Regions from separate parts of the Candidatus Symbiopectobacterium sp. NZEC135 genome, predicted to be linked through region 2. Evidence: predicted binding sites of a transcription regulator. Region 2 holds the regulator's gene; the other holds the start of a gene.
The links. The regulator LexA, encoded in region 2, represses DNA repair genes until DNA is damaged. The targets are predictions, from matches to a motif close to TNCTGTATGTACATACAGNA.

Region 1: a site for LexA is predicted at 1,699-1,718, ahead of mutH (DNA mismatch repair endonuclease MutH). Genes of this name have one in related genera too.

What each region holds. Positions count from the first base shown of each region.
Region 1 covers NZ_JAGFPF010000021.1:40,532-50,458, forward strand. The annotation lists gene J5224_RS12520 (TerC family protein) at 1-673, opposite strand, end outside; gene mutH (DNA mismatch repair endonuclease MutH) at 775-1,455, opposite strand; gene rppH (RNA pyrophosphohydrolase) at 2,159-2,686, shown strand; gene ptsP (phosphoenolpyruvate--protein phosphotransferase) at 2,699-4,945, shown strand; gene lgt (prolipoprotein diacylglyceryl transferase) at 5,159-6,016, shown strand; gene thyA (thymidylate synthase) at 6,105-6,899, shown strand; gene J5224_RS12550 (hypothetical protein) at 6,877-7,044, opposite strand; gene J5224_RS12555 (prepilin peptidase-dependent protein) at 7,154-7,648, shown strand; gene J5224_RS12560 (prepilin peptidase-dependent protein) at 7,642-8,211, shown strand; gene J5224_RS12565 (YgdB family protein) at 8,208-8,660, shown strand; gene J5224_RS12570 (prepilin-type N-terminal cleavage/methylation domain-containing protein) at 8,650-9,069, shown strand; gene recC (exodeoxyribonuclease V subunit gamma) at 9,109-9,927, shown strand, end outside.
Region 2 covers NZ_JAGFPF010000047.1:62-6,511, reverse strand. The annotation lists gene J5224_RS18310 (DoxX family protein) at 1-237, shown strand, start outside; gene J5224_RS18305 (glutathione S-transferase family protein) at 425-1,420, shown strand; gene J5224_RS18300 (LysR family transcriptional regulator) at 1,449-2,345, opposite strand; gene J5224_RS18295 (pirin family protein) at 2,454-3,155, shown strand; gene zur (zinc uptake transcriptional repressor Zur) at 3,253-3,774, shown strand; gene lexA (transcriptional repressor LexA) at 3,841-4,452, opposite strand; gene J5224_RS18280 (diacylglycerol kinase) at 4,573-4,941, opposite strand; partial or broken gene plsB (glycerol-3-phosphate 1-O-acyltransferase PlsB) at 5,070-6,450, shown strand, end outside.

The DNA of each region.
Region 1 (9,927 bases), on a different contig from region 2:
CTTCAACCGACATTGAGAAGAACATGGCGAAATAGATATAGCCTTTGGGAACGTGGACATCGACGCTTTCCAGAATCAGCGTAAAACCCACCAGAATCAGGAAAGAGAGCGCCAGCATTTTCACCGATGGGTGGCGATCGACAAACTCACCGATGGCGCGGGCTGAAAACATCATCACACCCACGGCAATCACCACGGCGGCCATCATAATAAACAGATGGTCGGAAAGGCCGACGGCGGTAATGACGGAGTCGAGGCTGAAGATGATGTCCAACAACATGATCTGCACAATCGCCCCGAAAAAGGAATGTACCTGACTGGCATGTGCCTCTGAACCGCCTTCGATAGTCTCATGAACTTCGCGACTGGATTTCCAGATCAGGAACAAGCCACCGAAAAACAGGATCAGATCGCGCACGGATATTTCATTATCCATCAGCGTAAACAGCGGGTTGGTCAGGCGGATCACCCAGGCGATAGAGGCGAGCAAGCCAAGGCGCATCAGCATGGCACCCAGAAGGCCGATACGGCGCGCTTTATTTTGCTGGGCTTTGGGTAACTTGGCGACAACCAGAGAAAGGAAGATGATGTTGTCGATACCTAGTACTATCTCCAAAATGGTCAGCGTGCCGAGCGCCATCCATGCATTCGGATCAACAATCCAATCAAACATTATATCAATCACACCTAAACGAAATGTAAACGTAGATTATACGCTTCGCTTTCTGCTTTCTGGCAAGAAAAAACGATACGCATTATCTCTATCTCAGGCACTTAAAGGTGAAAATGGCGCGCTAACAGCGGACCGGTAAAGGTCTTCTTTAAATAGAAACCGCGCGGCAAGGTCATGATGTGCTGACCAAACTCGCCGATTGCTTGTGTTAGCGCCTTGCTGTTGGCGCCTTTAGGGCGTAATTGTAGTACCTCGCCGTGACGTGCGGTGATGCTTTCCACTTTGCCAAGCACGATCAGATCCATCAGTTCTTCCCAATCCCGGCGCAGCAATTCCTCCTCCTCGGGAGAGGGGCTCCAGATAAGCGGTGTGCCGATATGCCGTTCGCCAAGTGGAATTTCACGCGACCCTTCCACTGGGATCCATAGCACCCGTGCCAACTTATGCCGCACATGGCTGCTTTCCCATGTCACACCGCTGTTGCCGGTCAGCGGAGCCACCGACACAAAGGTGGTTTCGAGCGGTCTGCCCTGGTCATCGATCGGTATGGTTTTTAGCTCCACGCCAATATCGGGAAAATCCTGTTCCGGCTTGCTGCCCGCGCTGGCACCGAGAAAGCGCTCGAGAAGAACGCCGATCCACCCCTTGTCGCGCTTGAGGTTGGCGGGCAGTGGCAGATTTGCCTGTGCAGCAAGTTCCGCCAGCGTATAACCGGCAAGCGCCCGTGCATGCTCGAGCAGCGTATGCTCATCGGCGGGTGGTGTCGAAATCGGGTTGGGCATATTCACCTATGAAACCGGTTGTCAGATTGACTAAAAAAAATACAGCATTCATCAGGTTTTTCAACAGGGCATTGCCCTGCCGAAAGAAAAACAATAATAGCATGATTCATAGCGTGTTTTTTTGTTTATCCCGCCAATGCATCGCATCGGTTTTATCGTTGTTCAGGGATAGACACCGACAATAAACAGGATCTTACACCAGGTTATCCACAGATTTTTGGGATAACCGGGATAAGTCATCACTACTGGTTTGATTTACAGCCTTGACGTCACGAATTTTTGCGATTTTTGTTATTTTATTATGCGATTCTTGCGCTGCGTCTGTGGATAAAACAGTTGTGGAGCAATCTTTCACCACTCTGCCGGACACCGGTTTTCTGTGCGGTTTATTTGCAGTGAATATGTCGTGGGTTAAATCGGTATTTTTTTGAAAATAAAGGAAGAATTTTTAGGTTTCGCGCTGTGGTTTTAACGACAGAGAAAATGTTTTCCGCATGCTTTCATTTGGTTCTGCACAGTGATATCCACAAAAATAGTGAATAAAAGCGCTATGGCTGCGGCTTGCTGTTTATAACTATTCATCTTTCTGTGGGTTAGCGGCAGGTTATTCGTAGAGTCAATGCTGTTAAGCAGGAGTTTACCGGGTGGCGGGAGTGTGAAACAATCAGGCCATCTTTGCATTGAAAGTTTTCGAGGTAGTCCGGTGATCGATGATGATGGCTACCGCCCTAACGTTGGTATTGTAATCTGCAATCGGCTTGGTGAAGTGCTCTGGGCGCGCCGTTATGGTCAGCATTCCTGGCAGTTCCCGCAAGGGGGCATCAATCCGGGGGAAAGCCCTGAACAAGCCATGTATCGCGAACTGTTTGAAGAAGTGGGACTCAGGAAAAAGGATGTCCGTATTCTAGCTTCAACCCGTAGCTGGTTACGTTACAAATTACCAAAACGTTTGGTGCGTTGGGATACAAAACCGGTTTGTATCGGTCAAAAGCAGAAATGGTTTCTGCTACAGTTAATGTGCAATGAATCTGATATCAATATGCAAAGCAGCGGTACGCCGGAGTTCGACGGCTGGCGCTGGGTGAGTTACTGGTATCCTGTGCGTCAGGTGGTGTCGTTTAAACGCGACGTTTACCGTCGGGTGATGAAGGAATTTATCAGCCCGGTTATACAACTGCAAGAGAACGCCGCGGCGAGGGCGCCTTCGGTGCCTCGGCGCAAAAGAGGATAAGTCGCGCTCATCATGCTCACGCGTTTGCGAGAAATCGTTGAGAAAGTGGCGGCGGCATCGCGCTTGAATGATGCGCTGGATCTGTTGGTCAATGAGACCTGCCAGGCGATGGATACGGAAGTGTGTTCTGTCTATCTGGCCGACCACGATCGCCAATGTTACTACCTGATGGCGACACGCGGTTTGAAAAAGCCGCGTGGTCGTCTTATCACGCTGGCTTTTGGTCAAGGGATTGTTGGATTGGTGGGGCAGCGTGCTGAACCTATCAACCTGGCCGATGCACAAGCCCACCCCAGTTTTAAATTTATTCCTTCCGTCAAAGAGCAGCACTTTCGTTCTTTCCTTGGTGTGCCCATCATTCATCGTCGACAACTGCTCGGGGTGCTGGTGGTGCAACAGCGCGAACATCGCCAGTTTGATAAAAATGAAGAGTCTTTCATGGTCACGCTGGCGGCGCAAATGGCCGCTATTCTCTCTCTGACGCAAATCAAAGCGCTGTTTGGTCAGTATCGACAAACACGACTCAAAGCGCTGGTGGCATCGAGTGGCGTGGCGATTGCGCCAGGCTGGATGGACAGTAGCCAGCCCTCACTTGAACTGGTTTTTCCGGCGTCAAGTCTGGATAGTGAGCGCGAGCGTTCGCGTCTGACACAGGCATTGGAAGAGGCCAATGCCGAATTCCGACGTTTTAGTAAACGTTTTAGCGCCAGTGCGCAAAAAGAGAGTGCGGCCATTTTCGATCTTTATTCCCATTTGCTGAGTGATGCACGCCTAAAGCGCGAGCTGTTTCAGGAAGTGGATGACGGGAATGTCGCCGAGTGGGCGGTAAAACTGGTGATCGAGCGTTTCGCCGCGCAGTTTGCCGTGCTTCAGGATGCCTATTTGCGCGAACGCGCAGGGGATTTTCGCGCGTTGGGGCAGCGTCTCTTGTTCCATCTTGATGATAGTGTGCCCAGCAGCGATCGCTGGCCGCCGCATTTTATTCTGGTGGCCGATGAACTGACGGCAACGCTACTGGCGGATGTGCCACAGGACCGACTGGCCGGCGTGGTCGTGCACGACGGTGCCGCCAACTCTCATGCGGCGATCATGGTGCGGGCGATGGGGATCCCCACCCTGATGGGCGCGGATATTCAGCCTGAGTTATTGCACCAGCGCACGCTGATCCTTGATGGCTATCAGGGCGAACTGTTGGTGGATCCTGAACCGACGCTGTTACAAGAATATCAGCGCCTGTTGAGTGAAGATAATGCGCTGACGCGTCTGGCCGAAGACGATATGCAACGGCCTGCGGTGCTGAAAAGCGGAGAGCACATGCAGGTGATGCTCAATGCCGGGCTCAGCGCTGAACATGAGCAGCGTTTTATCAACCTGGTTGACGGCGTCGGGCTGTACCGCACCGAAGTGCCCTTTATGCTACAGAGCGGCTTTCCGTCTGAAGATGAGCAGATGGCGCAGTACCAGGGCATGTTGCAGCTTTATCCCTCACGTCCGGTCGTGTTGCGCACGTTGGATATCGGTGCCGACAAACAGCTACCGTATTTGCCAATCAGTGAAGAGAACCCCTGCTTGGGGTGGCGAGGTATTCGCGTTACCCTCGATCAGCCGGAGATCTTCTTGATCCAGGTGCGGGCAATGCTGCGCGCCAATGCCGAAACCGGCAACCTGCGCATTTTGTTGCCGATGATCAGCAGCTTGGACGAGGTGGACGAAGCGTGCCGGCTTATTGCGCAGGCAGCCGCTGAAGTACGAGAACTGGTGGGGCATGCCTTGCCGGAACCGCGCATCGGCGTGATGATCGAAGTCCCGTCTATGCTGTTTTTGCTACCACACCTGGCCTCCCGTATTGATTTTGTCTCGGTAGGCACTAACGATCTGACCCAGTATTTGCTAGCCGTGGATCGCAACAACCCACATGTGGCATCACTCTATGACAGCCTGCATCCGTCTATGTTGCTGGCGTTGGCCGGTATTGCACGCGAATGCCAACGTCTTGATCTTGAAGTCTCTGTCTGTGGTGAAATGGCCGGCGAGGCCATGGGTTCACTGGTATTAACTGGGCTGGGCTATCGTACTTTCAGCATGAACGGTCGTAGCGTAGCGCGGGTAAAATACCTGCTGCGTCAATTGGTATTGACGGAGGTACAAGTGCTGACTGAGCGCCTTTTGATGGCGCGCAGCGCAAGCGAAGTGCGCCAGTGGATTGCACTCTTCCTCGAAGAGCGCGGTTTGGGAGCGCTGGCCCGAGGTGGGCGCTGACAACATGTGTTAAAGGTAACATCCTGTTTACATAACTTTTCCTGCGCTTGCACGCTGCGTAGCGGCTGCTCTGTGCTATCATGCGCAACCGCCGCCAGTGCGTAAGGCGTTAATGCCGAGAGTGCGTTGGCAAACAAGGTTTCCCCTTTTCCGACTTCCCGTACCGTGGGATTAACAACGTCGTGAGATAAACAAACAAGCATGTGGTGATCGATGACAACGAGTTACTTGGCGTTTCCTCAATTTGATCCGGTGATTTTCTCCCTTGGACCCGTTTCGCTCCATTGGTACGGACTGATGTACCTAGTGGGCTTTGTGTTTGCCATGTGGCTGGCTGTGCGCCGGGCGAATAAACCGGGCAGCGGCTGGACCAAGGAAGAAGTGGAAAACCTGCTCTACCTGGGGTTCCTCGGGGTTTTCGTGGGCGGCCGTCTGGGGTATGTCCTGTTCTATGCTTTCCCTTCGTTCATCAGTAACCCGCTTTACCTGTTTAAAGTGTGGGATGGCGGTATGTCATTCCACGGCGGTCTGGTTGGGGTGATTTGCGTTATGCTGTGGTTTGCTCGTCGTACCAAGCGCCACTTCTTTCAGGTTGCCGATTTTATTGCACCGTTGATTCCTTTCGGACTGGGTGCTGGGCGCTTGGGTAATTTTATCAACGGGGAACTCTGGGGCCGCGTTACTACCGATACGCCGTGGGCGATGCTGTTTCCCGGTGCACGAAGCGAAGATTTGATGCTGGCGGTAACCAACCCGCAATGGCAGGCGATTTTCAATCAGTACGGCATGTTGCCGCGCCATCCGTCCCAGCTTTATCAGATGGCGTTGGAAGGCATCGCGCTGTTTATCCTGTTAAATCTGTTCATTCGTAAACCGCGCCCGATGGGCAGCGTTTCTGGCTTGTTTTTGATTGGCTACGGTGTGTTCCGCATTATTACCGAGTTTTTCCGTCAGCCGGACGCACAGCTTGGCCTGTTCGGTAATTTCATCAGCATGGGGCAGATTCTGTCGCTGCCGATGGTATTTGCCGGTATCCTGATGATGGTCTGGGCCTATCGCCGCAAGGCGTAAAAACAGCAATTGCTTGCCGTGAGCGGCGTCCTTGCTGACATTAGTGAGAGTCGCGCGGTGAATTTTTTAATCGTGTAGTGAGGGTGAAATGAAACAGTATCTGGAATTGATGCAGAAAGTGCTTGATAAGGGAACGCCGAAGGGAGACAGAACCGGCACCGGAACCTTATCGATTTTCGGCCATCAGATGCGTTTCAATCTGCAAGACGGTTTTCCGCTGGTGACCACCAAGCGCTGCCATCTGCGCTCAATCATTCACGAGTTGCTGTGGTTCCTCAACGGTGATACCAACGTTGGCTATCTGCACGACAATAAAGTCAGCATTTGGGATGAATGGGCCGATGAAAATGGCGATCTTGGTCCGGTATACGGTAAGCAGTGGCGCGCCTGGGGCGCGGCGGATGGTCGCCAGATTGACCAACTGCAAACCGTGCTGCAACAGTTAAAGCAGGACCCGAATTCACGCCGTATCATTGTTTCTGCGTGGAACGTGGGTGAGTTAGATCAAATGGCGTTGGCGCCGTGCCACGCGTTCTTCCAGTTCTACGTGGCGGATGGCAAACTTTCCTGCCAGCTTTACCAGCGCTCGTGCGATGTGTTCCTCGGCCTGCCGTTCAACATTGCCAGCTATGCACTGCTGGTGCATATGATGGCGCAGCAGTGCGATCTTGAAGTCGGCGATTTTGTCTGGACCGGTGGTGATACCCATCTGTACAACAACCATATGGAGCAAACGCATTTGCAACTGAGCCGTGAGCCAAAAGCGCTGCCGAAATTGATCATTAAACGTCGTCCTGCCTCACTGTTTGACTATCAGTTCGACGATTTCGAAATAGAAGGTTACGACCCGCATCCCGCCATTAAGGCGCCAGTGGCGATTTAATCGTCGATTCTGCACTTCTGCTATCAAGGCTGCTTCGGCAGCCTTTTTTACCGATTGTTTTCGCCTCTCTTTCTTCAACCTGCATTTCCTCAACCCGCATTTCTTCAACTCGCATTTCTTCAACCCGCATTTCTTCAACCCGCATTGTATCGACGTTGTAACGCCTTGCTGCAAGGCCCGTTTTGCTGCGAGCGGGCAGGCATTCCCACTTTTTTTTTGCAAGGCGACTGCCCGATTCTGGCTACACTGCCGTCATGGATAAAAGCACTTTTGTTGATGCGGGTTTTAGCCTGCCGGAATTGCTGGTTGCACTGACGCTTATCGCTCTGTTATCCGCAGGCGGTATTCAGGGCTGGACCGCCTATCAGCAGGCTGTGCGCCTCGAGCATCAAACACAGTTGGTGATGTTGTTTCTGCAACGCGTGCAGGCCAATGCCTATTGGTATAACGACACGCGCACCGTGAGTGTAATACAAACCGGTGAGGTGTGGTGTTTACGTGAAGGAACGGGGGCGTCGCTGAGCTGTTATGCGGGCACTGGCGGGCGTTTGTTGCCCTCAGTGCGCGATGTACGCATTGCCGCAATGGCGCGTCCGACGGTCACTTTTTATGGTCTGCGCAATACCGCGCAGGCAGGACACCTGGTGTTAGAGAATGGTGCCGGTCGTCTGCGTATCGTGATATCGATCTGGGGGAGGATACGGTTATGCAGCGATACGCAGCCAGTCTTAGGTATTCCGCGTTGCTAAGTCGCAGAATCGGCGGGTTTAGCCTGATGGAGGTGCTGCTGGCAATGCTGGTGGGTAGCGTGATGCTTATCGCCTCCATACAGATTTACCCTACGCTGCGCAGGCATAGCCAGAATACGTTACGCCATTTTTTGTTGGAGCAGCGTATTCATCAGGCATTGTTTGCGCTGGAGAAAGATCTGCGACGCGCAGGATTTTGCGCCAGTCGCTGTCACGGCAATGTCGTAACCTTAGGGCAATTTCCCGGCGAGGCGGCGAACAGTTGCGCTATCGTCGCTTATGATTTTAACCGACGTGGCGGTGCTCCGCAGAATCAGGAAACGTTTGGATACCGGTTGCGCGCGGGGGCATGGGAAACGCACGTCAGTGTTGCCGATTGTGGGGGCGGTGGATGGGAGCGGCGGCTTGATCCGCAGGAAGTGACGGTAACGCGTTTTGAAGTGATTGCATGGCGTAATGGAGCCGGACCGACGCTGTATGAAGTACACCTGGCGGGACACTGGTTTCGTCGCCCTGATATTGCGCGCCATCGGGTGCGCTGGATTGCAGGGCATAACGCATGAAACGTTGGTGCCAGCAGGGCACTGGTGCACTCTTGATGGTGATGTTGCTGGCAGCCGCGGGGCTGCTGTTAATGACGGGGATGCAACGGCAGTTAGACAGCGCGCTCTCTCTTACCCATGATGAGCGTCGCTATTGGCAAACGTTGGTATTGGCCGAATCGTCGCTACAATGGGGCATTGGGCAGGTGTGGCTTATGGGCAACCGTACTGATGAACAATGCCTCAGCTATGTAGCAGAAGGGCTGCGAGTCTGTTTACGACCGGTGCCCGGTGAACACTATATGTTGCTGCGCGGTGAGGGGCATCTTCCCCGCGCTTCATCGGTGATGGTGCTCTTTCAGCGTGTGGTACCCATTGAGCCTGACGGTGAAATCAGTCCGTTGAAACCCATCGCGGGGGGCTGGCTGGATTTTTGCCCCGAAAGGCAGGAGGCCATTTGTGGCGGATAACCAGAGAATCCCTTGTGGATGGTGTTGGCAAAGACAACGTCAACAAGGATTTGGACTGGTGGAAACCGCCATCGCCGCGCTGTTTTTTGCCATATCGGTGTTAGGATTACTGCACTATCATCAGCGGTTGCAGCAGGCTTTTGTACATCAATGGCAGCAACGGCAGGCATGGCATCTGGCATATCAGCAGCTTGCCATTTATGCTGCCGGTCGGGGAGGGGAAGCATTAACGCTGCTTGAACGCGACCTCCCTCCTGGATGGCAATTAGCGTTGACGGAGCAGTTTCAGTCGGTATCGTGCCTGCGCGTCTCCTCGACGGTGACAACGCCGCAGCACTATCAGGCGCGCTTGCACCGTTGGTTTTGTTTTACTGATACAAATCGGCGAGCCGTGCCTGAGGGCAATTGACGGTGAGCGGGGTTTGCGGGCACCGAAACGGGAATCATCATGTTCAGGGTTTATCACTCGAATCAGTTAGATATTTTGAAAACGCTGATGGTGACGCTGATAGCGCGCCAACCGTTGCAGGACCCGTTTCAACCTGAAACGATCCTGGTTCAAAGCCCTGGTATGGCGCAATGGTTACAGATCGAGCTTGCTAGTCACTTTGGTATCGCTGCCAATCTGCATTTTCCTTTGCCCGGTGTTTTTCTGTGGGACATGTGTCGGCGTGTATTACCAGATATCCCGGTGGACAACACCTTTAGCAAAGAAGCGATGACCTGGAAGTTAATGCATATTCTGCCTCAGCAGCAGGATAACCCGGCATTTTTGCCGTTGAGTCATTACTTGCAAGACGACGCTGATAAACGCAAGCGGCATCAGCTTGCAGGTCGGGTGGCGGATCTGTTCGATCAATACCTGATTTATCGGCCTGAGTGGATAAAACAGTGGCAAGCGGGTGCGCTGGTCGATGGGTTGGGCGATGCGCAGGTGTGGCAAGCTGAGCTGTGGCGTGCACTTTTGCAATACAGCGCGCAACTTGAACAGAAAGAGTGGCACCACGCTCGCCTCTATCAGCGCTTTATCGAGACGCTGGAGCAGACCACAACCTGCCCACAAGGGTTACCGCCGCGCGTGTTTATCTGCGGTATTTCAGCGCTACCGCCGGTTTATTTGCACGCACTGCGTGCATTGGCAAAGCATATTGATGTGCACCTGCTGTTTACTAACCCATGCCGGGATTACTGGAGTGATATTCAGGATCGCCATTTCTTAGCGAAGCTGACAAGTCGTCAGCGTCGCTTGCACAGCAACAGCGCGGAG
Region 2 (6,450 bases):
CTGCTGGAGCTGGGCGGTGGCTTGGCGGTGCTGTTCGGTCTTCTGACTCGCACTGTCGCCCTTTTCACGGCGGGATTCACACTGCTGACCGCCCTGCTGTTTCACACCAACTTTGCCGAAGGTGTAAACCAGTTGATGTTCCTGAAAAACCTGACCATCGCAGGCGGCTATCTGCTGCTGGCTGTAACGGGCCCTGGCGCTTTCAGCATCGACCGTCTTTTGAATAAAAAGTGGTAACACCGTAGTTTTATACCAAAGTAGTTTTATACCAACGTAGTTTTATACCAACGTAGTTTTATACCAACGTAGTTTTATACCAACGTAGTTTTATACCAACGTAGTTTGATGCCAACACCAGGCATAACCCTCGCACCAGCGGCGCAGTACTCTGCGCCCTGGTTTTTACATTGATGATGGAGGACCCATGGGACAACTAATCGATGGCGTATGGCACGATACCTGGTATGACACCAGCAAGACAGGTGGGCACTTCAAGCGTACCACTGCACAGTTTCGCCACTGGATAACCCCGGATGGCGCGCCGGGCGTCACGGGCGAAGGAGGCTTCGAGGCCCAACCCCATCGCTACCACCTCTATGTTTCGCTCGCCTGCCCCTGGGCGCACCGCACCTTGATCATGCGTCAGCTTAAAGGGTTACAGGAGTACATCGGTGTGTCCGTGGTGCATCCGTTGATGTTGGATCAGGGCTGGACTTTCGGCATCGATTTTCCTTACACCACTGGTGACTCACTCTACCAGCACGAATTTCTCTACCAACTTTACCTGCATGCCAACGCCGATTACAGCGGGCGCGTTACCGTTCCGGTACTGTGGGATAAAACGCGCCACACCATCGTCAGCAATGAATCCGCCGATATTATCCGCATGTTCAATGCGGCGTTTGATGGCATTGGCGCAACGCCCGGCGATTACTACCCGGAGGCGCTGCGCACGCAGATTGATACGTTAAATGCGTGGATTTACCCCACCATCAATAACGGCGTGTATAAGGCGGGATTTGCGACCTCGCAAGACGCCTATGATGAAGCGGTCAATGGCGTATTCGAGGCATTGGATTCGCTGGAAGTCCGTCTGGGACAGCAGCGTTACCTGACAGGCAACGCATTGACTGAAGCGGATATTCGTTTGTGGACCACGTTACTGCGTTTCGATCCGGTTTATCATACCCATTTCAAGTGTGACAAGCGTCGGCTGGCAGACTACCCGAATCTGTTCGGTTTCCTGCGGGATATTTACCAAATTCCCGGCATTGCAGATACCGTCAACATCCCGCATATCCGCCATCACTACTACCGCAGCCACGGTACGATCAATCCGCATGGCATTATTTCCATCGGGCCAGAAAACGATCTGAGCGCACCGCACGGGCGCGACAGATTTAATGGACAGACGGTGTAATCAACAAACGATAGGCCTGAGCATCACATCACGCCTGGTTCAGCACTTTGGGCAATTCGCGCAAGAACCAGGATTTTGCCTCGCCCATGCTGTCACGACGCCACGCCATGATAATCTGGCTCTCCATGGAATATTCCGGGCTGACGACCCGCAAGCGCCCCTCGGCAATATCTCTGGCGACCATGGGGTAAGGCATGGTCGCCACGCCCAATCCCGCCAGCAGCGCGCGGCGTTTATCATCAATAGAACTCACCGTTAAACGCTGCTGCTTATCCAACAGTTGCACGGTCAATACCGGGCGTTCACGCGCGGTATCCGCCACGGCAATCCCGCGATATTTTATGCGCGTTACATCCGACAGCGGTTCAGGCTCTTGGTGAATAGGGTGATCCGGGCTGGCGACGTAAACGTTGTTCATGGTGTACAGCTTGCGCGTGTTCACTTCGGAAGAGGCGCGAAAGTGCATATCAGGCGCAATCACGATATCGGCCCGCCCCTGTTCCAAACGCTCCCAGGCACCAGCCAGCACTTCAGTCAGCAATGACACCTGGGTATTGGCTTTCTGCGCCAGCTTATCCAGCAGAGGAAACAGTTTCTCGGTCGGGATCAGCGCTTCAACGACGATAGTGATATGGGTTTCCCAGCCGCGCGCCAGCGCTTCCGCATCGGTGGTCAGTTTATCGGCGGCTTCGAGCAGGATTCGCCCCCGCTCAAGCAACATACGCCCCACGTTAGTAAATTTAGTGCGGTGACCTGAGCGATCAAAAAGCACGACGTCGAGCTCTTCTTCCAGCTTCTGCATGGTATAGCTCAGCGCCGACGGCACGCGCCCCAGCTCATCAGCCGCCGCCGCAAAGCTGCCACGGCGATCGATGGCGTCCATCACTCGCAGCGCTTCCAGCGTTAATGCCCGTTCTTTTGCCATTTACTCACTCATTCAGGAATTTTGAATATACCCACCAGATTAACTAGCTAACAATCCAACGTCCACACAATTACTATCTGTTTAGTATAATTTTTGAGGTACAGAACCATGATCATATGCAGAACAGCGGAACAGTGCGGTCAAGCTGACTACGGCTGGCTGCAAGCGCGCTACACCTTCTCTTTCGGCCATTATTTCGATCCTGAGCTGTTAGGCTTTGCGTCACTGCGCGTGTTGAATCAGGAAGTCCTCAAGCCAGGCTCAGCATTTCAGCCGCGCACCTACCCGCAAGTCGATATTTTAAATATTCTGTTGCAAGGTGAAGCGGAATATCGCGACAGCAACGGGGGTCATATCCGGGCAAAAGCAGGCGACGTTCTGTTATTGGCCGCACAGCCTGCGGTAAGCTACAGCGAGCACAGCATCAGCGACACAACGCCGCTAACGCGTTTGCAACTGTGGTTCAATGCCTGTCCTTCACGGGAAAACAGCGCCCTGCAACGACTTGCTCTGTGCGATGCCAAGGTCAAACTGCTCGCCTCACCGGAAGGTGAAAACGGCAGCCTGCAACTTCGCCAGCAGGTCTGGGTACACCATCTGCAATTGAACGAAGGTGAACAGCATACGTTTGCACTCAACGGCAACCGCGCTTATTTTCAGGTGGTTCACGGTGCGATGGAAGCCATGACGCCGCAAGAGAACGCAACGATGTTACAGTGTGGAGATGGCGCCTTCATTCAGCAGGAAAAACAGCTGACTATCCGCGCCAAAGCCCCGCTGCGCGCGCTGCTTATCGATCTGGTTGCCTGAGGCACATTCGACCTGCTGATGGATTATCACAGCGCGATCCGCGCCTTACATGGTAAGATGGGCAACATGTTCATCATCATGCGGTAGGATCAGGCCAATGGATTCAAGCGACCAAGACAAACTCCTTGCCCAGGCGGAAAGTATTTGCCAACAGCGCAACGTGCGCCTTACGCCACAGCGACTCGAAGTGCTTCGGCTGATGGCTCAACAACACGGCGCGATCAGTGCTTACGATCTGTTGGATCTGCTGCGTGCCTCAGAACCGCAAGCCAAACCCCCTACCGTATACCGCGCTCTGGATTTTCTGCTGGAGCAAGGGTTTATCCATCGTGTGGAATCGACCAACAGCTATGTCATGTGTCACCACATTGAAGAACATAGCCATACTTCAGCGCTGTTTATTTGCGATCGCTGCGGGCAAGTGACGGAACGTCAGACGGAAGGCATTGAAGCCATTCTTCAGCAGTTGGCACAAAGCGCCAATTTCACGCTGCGTCACAGCGTAGTCGAGGCACACGGCCTGTGCGAAGCCTGTCAGGAAGTGGCTGATTGCCGTGAACATGGACACTGTCATCACGACCATACGGTGCCCATCAAAAATGCGAAACCCGGCCGCTGAGCTGAGGGCGCATCACGTCATCGACAAGGCTTTCCCAAAAAGAAACGCCCTGTCGGCTAACGGTGTTTAGCTCCACTCACCGTTGCGGATAACACCGACGGCCAGCCCTTCAATAGTGAAACTCTGCTCGCGTAAATCAACCACGATGGGAGCAAAAGCTTCATTCTCCGCCAGAAGCTGCACGGTATTACCCTGACGCTTTAAGCGCTTAACCGTTACTTCATCTTCAATACGTGCCACCACGACCTGCCCGTTACGCACCTCTTGCGTTTTATGCACGGCAAGCAAATCACCGTCCAGTATCCCGATATCTTTCATCGACATACCGCTGACGCGCAGCAGAAAGTCTGCGTGCGGTTTGAACATGGCCGGATCGACCTGATAGTGGCACTCGATGTGTTCTTGCGCCAGCAGCGGTTCACCCGCAGCAACACGACCAATCAGCGGCAGGCCAACATTTTCATCTTCCATCAGCAGACGGATACCGCGCGATGCGCCAGAGACAATTTCAATCACGCCTTTACGTGCCAGCGCCTTCAAATGCTCTTCCGCCGCGTTGGGTGAGCGGAAACCCAGTTGCTGGGCGATCTCGGCACGCGTTGGCGGCATGCCGGACTGCGCAATATGATCGCGAATCAGATCATAGACCTGCTGCTGTCTGGTTGTTAATGCTTTCATTCCGCCCCCTGGTTGTTTATACAGTTTATCTGTGAGTATATACAGGTCATCGCGGCTTGGGAATCACAGAGAGGCAAATACCTGTGTTTTTATGCGCTTTGCCTCAAAATCACGCTGAAATCACCCCAGCACGAGCGGCCAGAGAATGCTCACCCAGACAACGGCGGCAAAGGCCAAGGCCACAAACACCGCCGCCGAACCGATATCTTTAGCGCGCCCAGAGAGTTCATGGTGCTCCATCCCCACGCGATCGACGACGGCCTCGATTGCGCTGTTGACTAACTCCATCAGCACCACCACCACCACCACGCCAATCAGCACTAGGCGCTCCAACAGTGACACGGGGAGCCAACACGCAACCAGCACTGCCACGACCAGCAGCATCAGTTCTTGCCGAAATGCGGCTTCGTGCTGCCATGCCTGTTTCAGCCCTTTGAGAGAGTATCCCGTTGCCTTGATAATCCGCGTTATCCCGGTAGCCTTATTCATGTTTTTTCATCCGTTTATCAGAGATTTTTTGCAATTTTCCCGTAACACCGTTGTCTCACACCACAGATCTCCCGTGTACTTTCTGGTATCCTTGCGGCGCATTGCTACTCAAGAGGCTTCTGGTTGTTATGTCCGGCTGGCGTAAAATTTACTATAAATTACTGAATTTCCCACTTAAATTGTTAGTGAAAAGCAAGATAATTCCTAACGATCCCGTGGCGGAGTTAGGGCTAGATCCTTCTCGCCCCATTCTTTATGTGCTGCCCTATAACTCACAGGCGGATTTACTGACGCTGCGCGCAAAATGCCAAGCGTTAGAACTGCCCGATCCGCTGGAACCCACTGAAATTGACGGTATCTCACTGCCCAGCCACGTGTTTATTAACGATGGTCCGCGCGTATTCCGCTATTACACGCCCAAGCAGGAATCCGTCAAACTGTTCCACGATTATCTGGATCTGCACCGCAACAATCCCTATCTCGATGTACAGATGGTGCCGGTTTCTGTCATGTTTGGCCGCTCCCCAGGCCGTGAAGGACAACACGGCGCGACACCACATCTGCGTCTGTTGAACGGCATTGAGAAGTTCTTTGCGGTGATCTGGCTGGGTCGCGACAGCTTCGTGCGCTTCTCCAGCATCGTGTCGCTGCGCCACATGGCAACCGAACACGGCACTGACAAAACCATAGCGCACAAACTGGCGCGTGTCGCCCGTATGCACTTTGCTCGTCAGCGTCTGGCCGCCGTTGGTCCGCGTTTGCCGGTACGTCAGGAATTATTTCATAAGCTGCTGGACTCCAAGGCCATCAAGAAAGCGGTTGAAGATGAGGCGCGCAGCAAGAAAATTTCCCATGAGAAAGCGCAACAGAATGCCATCGCCCTGATGGAAGAGATCGCAGCGGACTTCTCTTATGAAGCCGTGCGGCTTTCCGATCGCATTCTGAGCTGGACTTGGAACCGTCTGTATCAAGGCATTAACGTACATAATGCCGAGCGCGTGCGTCAGTTGGCACAGGACGGCCATGAACTGGTTTACGTGCCTTGCCACCGTAGTCACATGGACTACCTGCTGCTCTCCTATGTCCTGTATCATCAAGGTCTGGTTCCTCCCCATATCGCAGCCGGTATCAACCTGAATTTCTGGCCAGCAGGCCCGATTTTCCGCCGTCTGGGTGCGTTCTTTATTCGCCGGACCTTCAAAGGCAACAAGCTCTACTCCACCATTTTCCGCGAATATCTCGGCGAGCTGTTCTCACGCGGCTACTCCGTTGAGTACTTTATGGAAGGGGGGCGTTCGCGTACAGGTCGTTTGCTGGAGCCCAAGACCGGCACGTTGGCCATGACCCTTCAGGCGATGCTACGCGGCGGTACCCGTCCTATCACGCTGGTGCCGATTTATGTGGGTTATGAGCATGTGATGGAAGTGGGCACCTATGCGAAAGAGCTGCGCGGTGCCACCAAAGAGAAAGAGGGTTTCATGCAAATGGTGCGCGGGTTACGCAAACTGC